Marichromatium purpuratum 984: one gene and its partner. The main gene of each other region encodes a partner of the protein of the gene in region 2 in a complex. Links are inferred from orthologs where the notes say so. Each region holds a gene or a part of one and is shown on either strand. Other genes may lie near its edges.

The links.
Region 1: the proteins of dnaB (region 2) and dnaG are in contact, whole or in part, in a crystal structure (PDB 2R6A), measured with the Geobacillus stearothermophilus proteins. The link is inferred for Marichromatium purpuratum 984 from one-to-one orthologs. Residues at the interface, in WP_033016901.1 of Geobacillus stearothermophilus: Ser13, Glu15, Ala16, Gln18, Glu91, Leu92, Asp94, Ala95, Val96, Pro97, Thr98, Ala99, Ala100, Asn101, Tyr104, Tyr105, Ile108; in WP_049624496.1 of Geobacillus stearothermophilus: Lys456, Leu457, Leu458, Pro459, Ala460, Asn463, Ala464, Leu467, Leu535, Leu536, Ile537, Ala538, Gln544, Glu545, Asp548, Tyr549, His552.

The regions. Positions count from the first base shown.
Region 1 is NZ_CP007031.1:1,347,695-1,350,657, reverse strand. It holds dnaG (DNA primase), read right to left. Parts: upstream 2,366-2,963; coding sequence 635-2,365; downstream 1-634. Other genes in the region: MARPU_RS06140 (GatB/YqeY domain-containing protein), read right to left, coding at 2,407-2,850; rpoD (RNA polymerase sigma factor RpoD), read right to left, coding at 1-561. UniProt on the Escherichia coli protein: RNA polymerase that catalyzes the synthesis of short RNA molecules used as primers for DNA polymerase during DNA replication.
Region 2 is NZ_CP007031.1:454,756-462,339, reverse strand. Bases 1,834-4,833 are described here. They hold dnaB (replicative DNA helicase), read right to left. Parts: upstream 4,039-4,833; coding sequence 2,629-4,038; downstream 1,834-2,628. Other genes in these bases: MARPU_RS02115 (DUF2232 domain-containing protein), read right to left, coding at 4,805-4,833; rplI (50S ribosomal protein L9), read right to left, coding at 4,308-4,757; radA (DNA repair protein RadA), read right to left, coding at 1,834-2,609. Outside these bases: MARPU_RS02135 (hypothetical protein), read left to right, coding at 15-1,235; more of radA, read right to left, coding at 1,236-1,833; more of MARPU_RS02115, read right to left, coding at 4,834-5,713; rpsR (30S ribosomal protein S18), read right to left, coding at 5,776-6,000; rpsF (30S ribosomal protein S6), read right to left, coding at 6,023-6,379; MARPU_RS02100 (J domain-containing protein), read right to left, coding at 6,774-7,481; MARPU_RS02095 (ATP-dependent DNA helicase), read right to left, coding at 7,523-7,584. UniProt on the Escherichia coli protein: The main replicative DNA helicase, it participates in initiation and elongation during chromosome replication. Travels ahead of the DNA replisome, separating dsDNA into templates for DNA synthesis.

The DNA of each region.
Region 1 (2,963 bases), 890 kb from region 2 along the record:
CTGCTGGGCGGACTGACCGTGCTGGACCGGAGTGGCCGGCTCGTCATCGGTGGCGTCGTTGAAGCCGGAGATGACATCGGTCAGGCGCTTCTCCTCACGCTCGACCTGGTCGAACAGCTCGATCAGGCGCTCGACCGCACGCGGATAGACCGACAGCGCGGCGAGCACCTGGTTGAGGCCGTCCTCAATGCGTTTGGCGATGATCAGCTCGCCCTCGCGGGTGAGCAGCTCGACCGAACCCATCTCGCGCATGTACATCCGCACCGGGTCGGTGGTACGACCGAACTCGCTGTCGACCGAGGCCAGCGCCGCCGCCGCAGCCTCCGCGGCCTCGTCGTCGGAGACCGCAGAATCGCTCAGGGTCTGGTCATCGGAGTCGGGCGCGGTTTCATGGACCATGATCCCCATGTCGTTGATCATGCGCACGATATCTTCGATCTGCTCGGCCTCGACGATACCGGGAGGCAGGTGATCGTTGACCTCGGCATAGGTCAGAAACCCTTGTTCCTTGCCCCTGGCGATCAGCTGCTTCAGCTGCGACTGATGATGTTCTTGGTCCATGGGATACCTTGACTAATGCTGCGGAAGGCGGCTTTTGAGCAAACTTCCAATTGTAGCATGAAAAATCACAAAGTTATGAGTCGTCGCGATGAGCGCGTGGATCGTCCGGGTCCCGCCCGACCCGAGCGCGCAGCTTGTCGTCAAGACTGCGCAACCATTCGCGCTTGCGGACCTCGGCGCCGAGCCGCTCCAGCGCCCCGTCGAACTCCGGCCCCGCGCCCTCCTCGGTGACGTGCCGCAGGAAGGGATGCACGCTCAGACGCTGCAGATAATCGAAGTGCGGATGATCACGCCAGCGCTCGATCAACGCAGCCTTGGTGAGAGTTGGGTGCTGCCGAATGGTTTCAAGCAATTCCACGAGGATTCCGACCCCTTGATTCGAGGCACGCCGCCAGTCCGTCGGCAGCTCGTCCACCCGCGTCACCAGTGACGGGTGATTGAGCAGCAGCGCAATGGCCCAGGCGGTACGGCTCGGGCGTTGCTGCTCCAGCGCGCCCTGATGCGGCGCCCGCGATGTCCGGCGTCGCGACGAGGGCGCGCGTCGCTCCAGCCCCACCAGCTCGCTCAGACGCTGTTCGAGCAGGTCGCGGAAGACCCCGGCGGGCACTCGCTCGATCAGTGGCCGGGCCAACGGCGCGAGCCGCGCCCGGCCATCGATGGTGGTCATGTCGACCTGGGCGGTGAGCTGGTCGAACAGGAACTGCGACAGCGGCGTCGCCCGCTCGACCCGCGCAAGAAAGCCCTCGGCGCCCTCCTTGCGTACCAGGGTATCCGGGTCCTCGCCCTCGGGGAGGAACAGGAAACGCTGGGGCTGGCTGCCGCTGGCCAGCGGCAGCGTGGTCTCCAGCGCCTTCCAGGCCGCGTCGCGCCCGGCGCGATCGCCATCGAAGCAGAACACCAGCTCGGGCGCGGTGCGCGAGAGGCGCTGCAGATGGTCCGCGGTGGTCGCGGTCCCCAGGGTCGCCACGGCGCAGTCGATGCCGTGTTGCGCCAGGGCGATGACGTCGAGATAGCCCTCAACCACCAGCACCCGTTCGAGCCCGCGCCGGACACCGCGCTGGGCCTCGAACAATCCGTAGAGTTCGCGCCCCTTGTGAAAGAGCGGCGTCTCCGGCGAGTTCAGATACTTGGGGCGGCCGTCACCGAGGATCCGCCCCCCGAACCCGATCACGCGACCGCGCCGATCGCGAATCGGGAAGATGATGCGATCGCGAAAACGATCGTAGCGCCGCCCGTCCTGCTCGCCGATCAGACCGCAGTCGACGAGCTGGCGACAGCGCTCGGGCGTACGCCCCAGACGCGAGAGCAGGAAATCTCCACCCCCGGGCGCGAAACCGATACCGTAACGGGCGGCGATCTCTCCGCTCAACCCACGCGACTTGAGATAATCGATCGCCCGCGCGGCTTGTGGGTGCTCGCGCAGCTGGCGACGAAACAACCCGTCGGCCTCGTCGAGCAGGGCAAACAGCGGACCATGATCCGGCCCGCGCACCTGCTCCCCACCCTCGACCGGGACCTCGACACCGGCGAGCCGGGCCAGTTCGTCGATGGCCTCGCGAAACGGCAGGCCATCGTGCTCCATGAGGAAGCCGATGGCGGTACCGTGAGCGCCGCAGCCGAAACAATGATAGAACTGCTTGGCCGGACTGACGGTGAAGGACGGGGTTTTTTCTTCGTGGAAGGGACAACGTGCCTGGAATTCCTTTCCGGCCTTGCGTAGCTGGACCCGCGCGCCGATGACATCGACGATGTCGACGCGCGTGAGGAGGTCATCGATGAACTCCGGAGGGATCTTGCCAGCCATGCGCGGATGCCAACGCCCGGAGGCGCGCGACGATCCGGTACTCAGCCCCCGAGCCGTTGCTTGACGAGTGCGCTCACCGCGCCCATGTCAGCACGCCCCTGGATCTTCGGGCGCAGCACGCCCATCACCTTGCCCATGTCGCTCATCGCGGCGGCACCGGTGGTCTCGACGGCCTCGTCGATACAGGCGGCGATCTCGGATTCGGTCAGCTGCGCGGGCAGATAGGTCTGGATGATCTCGACCTCGGCGCGCTCGCCGTTGGCCAGATCGTCGCGGCCGGCCTGGGTGTACTGATCGATCGAGTCGCGACGCTGCTTGACCATCTTGTCGAGCACCGCCAGCACCTGGGCATCGTCGAGTTCGATGCGCTCGTCGACCTCGCGCTGCTTGATCGCGGCCATGATCAGCCGGATCACCGCGAGCCGATCCTTGTCGCCCGCCTTCATGGCAGACTTCATATCCGCTTGGATTTGCTGCTTGAGCATGTGTCTTTCAGGAAGCCTGAGGGATGGGGTCAGGCCGAGATCGTTTCGCTCTGGATGCGCAACGGAACCGACAGGGCGAGACAGGCGCCGGTCCGTCGACCTCGGTCAGGGAT
Region 2 (7,584 bases):
CAGGAGTCCGCATCATGCATCTCATCATCAAGGGACTCGGCTGGCTCAGCCTGCTGATCCTGCTCGGTCTCGCCGGGCTCGCGCTCAGGGTCGCGCTCGACGGCCAGGCGGTGGTCCCGGAGCGCGCGCCGCTCAGCGCCGCTGACCATGCCTGGGCCGAGGACTGGCTGCGTCACAACCGCCCGCGCGACCGCCTCGCCGGGATGCCGACCATGGTCGCGCTCAGCGCCACCGAGGCCGAGCGGGTAGCCAACCATCTGATCGCCCGGGGCGGCGCCGAGGGACGTGCCGCGGTACGACTCGTCCCCGGACGGCTCGACCTGCAGGGCTCGATCGCGCTGCCCTGGGTGGGGCCAGGACGCTATCTCAACCTCGAACTCGGTCTGGTCGAGGCCGACGGGGCACTGCCCGCGGTCGCCAGCGCCCGGGTCGCCGGGCTGCCGCTGCCCGCCGGACTGGTGCAGGGCCTGGCCGAGCGACTGCTCGATGCGCTCGGTCAGAGCCGGTTGGTAGAGCGCACTCGGCTCGGCCCGGAGCGGATCAGTGTGATCTACACCTGGCAGGCCGACGGGCTGGAGCGCCTGGCCAGCGGCCTGATCGCCGACGCCGACCGCCCCGCCATGCTCGCCGCGCAGCGTCGGCTCGGCCGGCATCTCGCCGAGGATCGCTCGGCGCCCGATCTCGCCACCCTGCTCGGCGTGCTGCTCGGCGCACCGAGCGAGGCCCCGCTCGCCGACAACCGCGCCGCACTGCTGCTGCTCGCGCTCTATGTCAACGGCCAGCAGTTGCACGATCCCGAGGCCGAGCGGCTGCCACAGCGCACCGTGACCCTGCGCAAGCGCGAGGACCTCGCCCAGCACTTCACCGCCTCGGCGGCGCTCGCGCTCGAGGGCGGCGACCTGTTCTCGACCCTGGTCGGTTGGTACAAGGAGCACAGCGACAGCGACGGCGGCAGTGGTTTCAGCTTCGCCGACCTCGCCGCCAACCGCGCCGGCATCCGCCTCGCCATCCTTGCCACCGCCACCCCGGAGCAGGCGCGCTGGGTGCGCGAGCGGGCCCGCGCCGGGCTGATCGAGGACGACTTCATGCCGCGCATCGCGGGGCTGCCGGAGGGGATGAACAAGACCGAGTTCGCCACCCGTTTCGGCGACACCGAGGACCCGCGCTACCGCCGCATCGCCGAGCACATCGAGCGCCGCATCGACGCCCGACCGCTCCATCGCGACGCGCCCTGATCAGAGCGCGTCGAGCGCCTCGCTGAGGGTGCGCACGGCGACGATCTCCAGGCCCTCGACACCGCCCTTGGGGACGTTGCCAGCCGGGGCGATGACCCGGCGCAGACCATGCTTGACCGCCTCGCGCAGCCGGTCCGGGCCATTGGGCACCGGACGCACCTCGCCCGAGAGCCCGACCTCGCCGAACACCGCCAATTCCAGCGGCAGCGGACGGTCGCGATAGCTCGACAGCACCGCCATCAGCACCGGCAGGTCGGCAGCGGTCTCGCCGATCCGCACCCCACCGACGACGTTGACGAAGACGTCCTGGTTGAACATGCCGATGCCGCCGTGACGGTGCAGCACCGCCAGCAGCATCGACAGGCGGTTCTGATCGAGTCCCAGCGCCACCCGACGCGGGTTGGCCAGCGAACTCTCGTCGACCAGCGCCTGGACCTCGACCAACAGCGGCCGAGTGCCCTCGCGGGTGACCATCACCAGACTGCCGGGGGTCGGCTCGTCGTGACGCGAGAGGAAGATCGCCGAGGGGTTCTTGACCTCGCGCAGCCCCTGGTCGCCCATCAGGAAGACGCCGAGTTCGTTGACCGCGCCGAAGCGGTTCTTGATCGAGCGCACCAGACGGAAGGCGCCGCCCGACTCGCCCTCGAAATAGAGCACGGTGTCGACCATGTGCTCGAGCACCCGGGGACCGGCGAGCGCGCCCTCCTTGGTGACATGACCGACGAGGAAGACCACGGTGTCGCGCTGCTTGGCGAAGCGCACCAGCTGCGCGGCCGACTCGCGCACCTGCGACACCGAGCCCGGCGCCGACTGCAGCTGCTCGGTGAACAGGGTCTGGATCGAGTCGACCACCATCACCCGCGGCTGCTCGGCGGCGGCGTGATAGAGGATGCGCTCGACACAGGTCTCGGGCAGCAGACGGATGTCCTCGCCGTCGAGTCCGAGCCGACGCGCGCGCAGACTGATCTGCTGCGGCGACTCCTCGCCGCTGACATAGAGCACCCGACGGCTACTGGCGAGCGCCGCGCAGGCCTGCAGCAGCAGGGTCGACTTGCCGATACCGGGATCGCCGCCGAGCAGGATCACCGAGCCGCCGACCAGCCCACCGCCGAGCACCCGGTCAAGCTCACCGATACCGCAGGCGGTGCGGGCGCGCTCCTCCGGGGCGACCTCGGCCAGGGTCTCGATCACCGCCCCGCCGGCGAGCCCGGCATAGCCGCCGCCACGCGCCGCCGCCGGACGCGCCGGCGCGAGCTGCTCGTTGAGACTGTTCCAGGCGCCGCAGTCCGGACACTGGCCGGCCCACTTGGGCTGGCTCGCGCCGCACTCGCTGCACACATAGCTGGTCTTGGGCTTCTTCGGGGGGGTCGCCATCGATCTTCGCGCTCCGGGGTCAGCCGTCGTCGTCCTCGCCGTAATAGCTGCCGATATAGTTCTCGAACTTGGTGTACTTGCCGAGGAAGGTCAGCCGGGTGGTGCCGATCGGGCCGTTACGTTGCTTGCCGATGATGATCTCGGCAATCCCCTTGTCGGGGGTGTCCTCGTGATAGACCTCATCGCGATAGATGAACACGATGAGGTCGGCATCCTGCTCGATGGCGCCCGACTCACGCAGGTCGGACATCACCGGGCGCTTGTTGGGACGCTGCTCGAGACTGCGGTTGAGCTGCGAGAGCGCGATCACCGGGACGTCGAGTTCCTTGGCCAGAGCCTTGAGCGAGCGCGAGATCGCCGAGATCTCGGTGGCGCGGTTCTCCCCCACCCCCGGAGCCTGCATCAGCTGCAGATAGTCGATCACGATCAGCGCCAGGTCGTCCTGTTCGCGCTTGAGCCGGCGCGCGCGCGCGCGCACTTCGGTCGGCGACAGCGCCGGTGTGTCGTCGATGAACATCTTCGCCGAGGCGAGGATATTGACCGCCGAAGTCAACCGCGGCCACTCGTCGTCCTCGAGCTTGCCGGTCCGCACCCGGTGCTGATCGATGCGCCCGAGCGAGGACATCATGCGCATCGCCAGCGAGTCGCCCGGCATCTCCATGCTGAACACCGCCACCGGGCGCTTCGACTGGATGGCGACGTGCTCGGCCATGTTCATCGCGAAGGTGGTCTTGCCCATCGACGGTCGCCCGGCGACGATCACCAGATCCGAGGGCTGCAGACCGGAGGTCATACCGTCGAAGTCGGTGAACCCGGTGGCCAGGCCGGTGATCGGCTCATCGCTCTGATAGAGGGTGTCGATCCGTTCGACGGCGAGGTTGAGCAACGATTTGATCGGCTGGAAACCACCGCCGCCGCGCGCCTGCTGCTCGGCGATCTCGAACACCTGACGCTCGGCGTCGTCGAGCAGCTCGGTGACCGGACGCCCCTGGCTGTCGTAACCGCTGTCGGCGATCGCGGTACCGGCGGCGATCATCTGACGCAACACCGAGGTGTCGCGCACGATCTGCGCATAGGCCTTGATGTTCGCCGCACTCGGGGTCTCGTTGACCAGGGTGGCGAGATAGGACAGCCCGCCGGCGGCCTCGAGCTGCTCGGAGCGCTCCAGGGTCTCGGCGAGGGTGACGACGTCGAAGGGCTGGTCGGATTCGGCGAGCCGAGCGATCGACTGGAAGATCAAGCGGTGCTCACGCCGATACAGGTCGGGGGCCGAGACCACATCGGCGACCCGATCCCAGGCACTGTTGTCGAGCATCAGACCACCGAGCAACGACTGCTCGGCGTGGAGGTTGTGCGGCGGCACCCGCACCCGATCCATGCCACCCTCGGCGGCGAGCGCGGCAAGCTCTTCGGTATCAGGGTCGAACATGAGGCCCCCGGAGGAAAGGATAACCGGCTCGGCGACGCTCGGGGAGGTTGATCAGGATCCGCTGGCGTGTCGTTCGAGCGGGGCTCGGACGCCCTGATTGTGGTGTCATGCACCAGGCGTTGGCAAGCGTGGTCCGCGACCATCCAAGGCCGCCCAGAGCAGGCGCGCGGGACAGCAACGACAGCACGATGGCGCAGAGACAACACAGGGGCGCAAAGCGCCCCTGTATCCACGCACAGGCCCCGGTGAGGGCAGAGCGAGCGGCGGACTCAGTCTTCCGGGACGACGTCGACCATGATGGTGGTATCGACATCGGCGTGCAGGTGCAGCGCGACCTCGTACTCACCGGTGGCGCGGAAGGCGCCGTTGGGCAGACGCACCTCGGACTTGTCGAGCGCGATACCGGCTGCGGTGACCGCCTCGGCGATATCGGCGGTGCCGACCGAGCCGAACAGACGACCCTCGTCACCGGCCTTGCGGGCGACGGTCACACGCATCTCCTCGAGTTCGGCCTTGCGCGCCTCGGCGGCGGCCAGCTGCTCGGCGGCGAGCTGCTCGAGTTCGGCGCGACGCGCCTCGAAGGCCTCCAGGTTCTCGGCGGTGGCGACCACGGCGAAGCCGCGCGGCACCAGGTAGTTACGACCGTAGCCCGGACGCACATTGACCTTGTCTCCGAGCGAGCCAAGACCACCAACGTTCTTCAGCAGAATGAGTTCCACGTGATATTTCCTCTTAAATCGTTCGTCGTCTGCATGCGATTCAAGCCTCAGCGCCGACGCGAGGGCAGGCGCGCTGCCCGGGCGCGGATGTCCACCCAGACATCGAGCAGACCGAGCGCGGCGACCACCACCGCCACCTGCGGCAACAGCACCAGCAGCACATAGAGCAGCACCAGCCAGCCCGTCCCCGAGCCACGCTGGACACGCAGCTGGTGGACCACCGCCAGGCCCTGGAGCAACAGCCCTACCCCGGCGACCAGCGCGAGATCGGCGAGCAGCCCCGGGCCTCGCACCAGCGCCCAGCCGGCGATCAGCAACAACGCCAGCAGCGCGAAGGCGCGGTGCAGGCGATAGGCCCTGAAGCCCTCGCCGAAACCGCCCGGGTTGTAGAGCTGCGCCTGCCACCAGCGGGCGAGGAACAGGGCGAGCACGACCTGGAAGGTCAGCGCCATGGCGAAGGCCCCGGTCATCCATCGCGCCAGCTCGCCGAACAGCGCAGCGCTGGCCGCCGCGCCATCGGGCTGGGCGGCCAGCGCCGCCTCGCGCATCAGCTCGAGCAGCCGCGCCCAGAAGGCGGCGGGGTCGCCGACGACGGCGTAGACCACCACCAGACCGAGCATCACCAGCAGGCTCGCGGACTCGACCGTGAGCGCCAGCGATCGGCTGTAGCGCAGCACCAGCGCCAGTCCCCAGATCGGCACCCAGAACAGCAGCAGCACCCCGAGCACCAGCAGCGGGGTCCCGAACACGAGACCGTAGAAGAGTCCCGCCCCCAGGGTCGCGAACAGCGCCACCAGGGCACCGCCGCGCGCGCCGTTGCGCAGGGTCACCAGGCCCACGGCCGCTGCGGCGACGACCCCGAACACCGGGATCATCACCGACAGCAGGGCCGAGGTGGCAGCCACCAGCGCAGCCTGCGAGGGGCCGCGCATGATGAAACTCGCCAGTGACTTCATCGCATCAGACCTGCAGCCGTGCCGCCACCGGTCTCAACCGAGCGGCGCCACGACGCGCCGGATCAATGACCGTCGGTGTAGGGCAGCAGGGCCAGGTAGCGCGCGCGCTTGACCGCCTGGGCGAGCTGGCGCTGGTACTTGGCCGAGGTACCGGTGATGCGGCTGGGCACGACCTTGCCGGACTCGCTGACATAGGCCTTCAGCAGGTTGAGATCCTTGTAGTCGATCTCGGTGATGCCTTCAGCGGTGAACCGGCAGTAACGCTTGCGTCGAAAGAATCGGGACATGATGTTCTCCAGTGCCTAGTGATCAGTCGTCGCGCTTGCTGGAAGCGCCCTCGTCCTCGCCCTCGGTCTTGGCCAGGGGCGAGGCCTCGGTGACGGCGCTGTCACGACGGATGATCATGTTGCGCAGCACTGCGTCATTGAAACGGAAGGCGCTCTCGAGTTCGTCGATCGCTTCCTGATCGCACTCGACGTTCATCAGCACATAGTGTGCCTTGTGCACCTTGTTGATCGGGTAGGCCAGCGGACGACGGCCCCAGTCCTCGAGACGGTGGATCTGACCACCGCGCTTCTCGAGGTTGGTCTTGTAACGCTCGACCATGCCGGGCACCTGCTCACTCTGGCTCGGGTGCACCAGGAAAACCACTTCGTAGTGTCGCATCTTGGCTCCTTACGGATTGGACAGCCTCCCGCCGCGCAGACTCGGCGCCGAGACGGTGAGGCAAGGAGTATCTTCGAGGATACGGAGAATCGATCATTGTACGCAAAATCAGGGGGCTTTGGAAACGAAAGATTGGTCGGGGGAAAGAGCCGACGGGGGATTGAACCGCCAAGGCGCCAAGGTCGCAAAGAAGAGCAGCGCCTCCAGCGATCAGCCTCCAGTCGCCAGTGGGTGTGCGCCCTCGACAACAACACGGTTTGCCGTCATCAACCGGTGCGCACGTCCTTGGCCCAGCGGTTGAGGACAGGCGACCACCGGCGGCCGGTTGGTGACAACTTGAACACCCCTTTGCGTTCTTTGCGGCTTGGCGGTTCAGTCTTCCGGTCGCTGGCCGCTACTCCTCGAGCAGCACCTGCTTGGCGGCGTTGATGCGCGCGGCCAGGTAGTCGGAGCCGCCGCGGTCGGGATGCAGACGTTGCATCAGCCGACGGTGGGCGGCGCGGATCTCGTCCGGCCCTGCGTCCGCGCCGAGCCCGAGGATGGCGCGCGCCTCGCTCGGGCTCGGTCGTCCCGAGCCGGCGCCACCGCTGCCGCCGCCCGCCCCGCTCCAACCGCGCGCCCGGGAGAGATAGGCCTCGAGCAGCCGCGCCGATTCCGCGTCGGATTCACGATAGAACTCGAGCATCCGCGCCAATGCCTCGCGATCGAGCGCGCTCAGTCGTCGCCCGGCGAAGGGACCGTCGAGCACCTGACCGTCGAGCGCACCACCATGCGCGTCGAGTTCGAGTTCGAGATAGCGGCTGTGCAACCTCGGCCCCTGATCGACACGCCCGATCCCCAACGCGGCCAGGACACGCTGCAACAGGGGCAACAGACGCGCCAGATGGGCGAAACGGGCCAGCACCGGGAGGGCCGCGCCGAGCGCGGCGAACAGCGGATTGAGTCGGCCGGTGGCGGCGGCCACCACCAGCAATCCGACCACGCCCCACAACACCCAGCCACGCAGCACGCGCGCGACCTCCGGCGCCGGCGTGCGCACGAACCAGCGCCAGACCCACCACGACAGGGCCAGCAGTGCGATCAGGACCAACAGACGGGCCATGCATCCTCCTCGGTTCGGGGTGTCGTCCGCACGAGTCAGACTCAATCAGCGGCGAAGAACTCCCGCACATCGGCGATGTCGCGGGTACGCGCCGTGCGCGGCA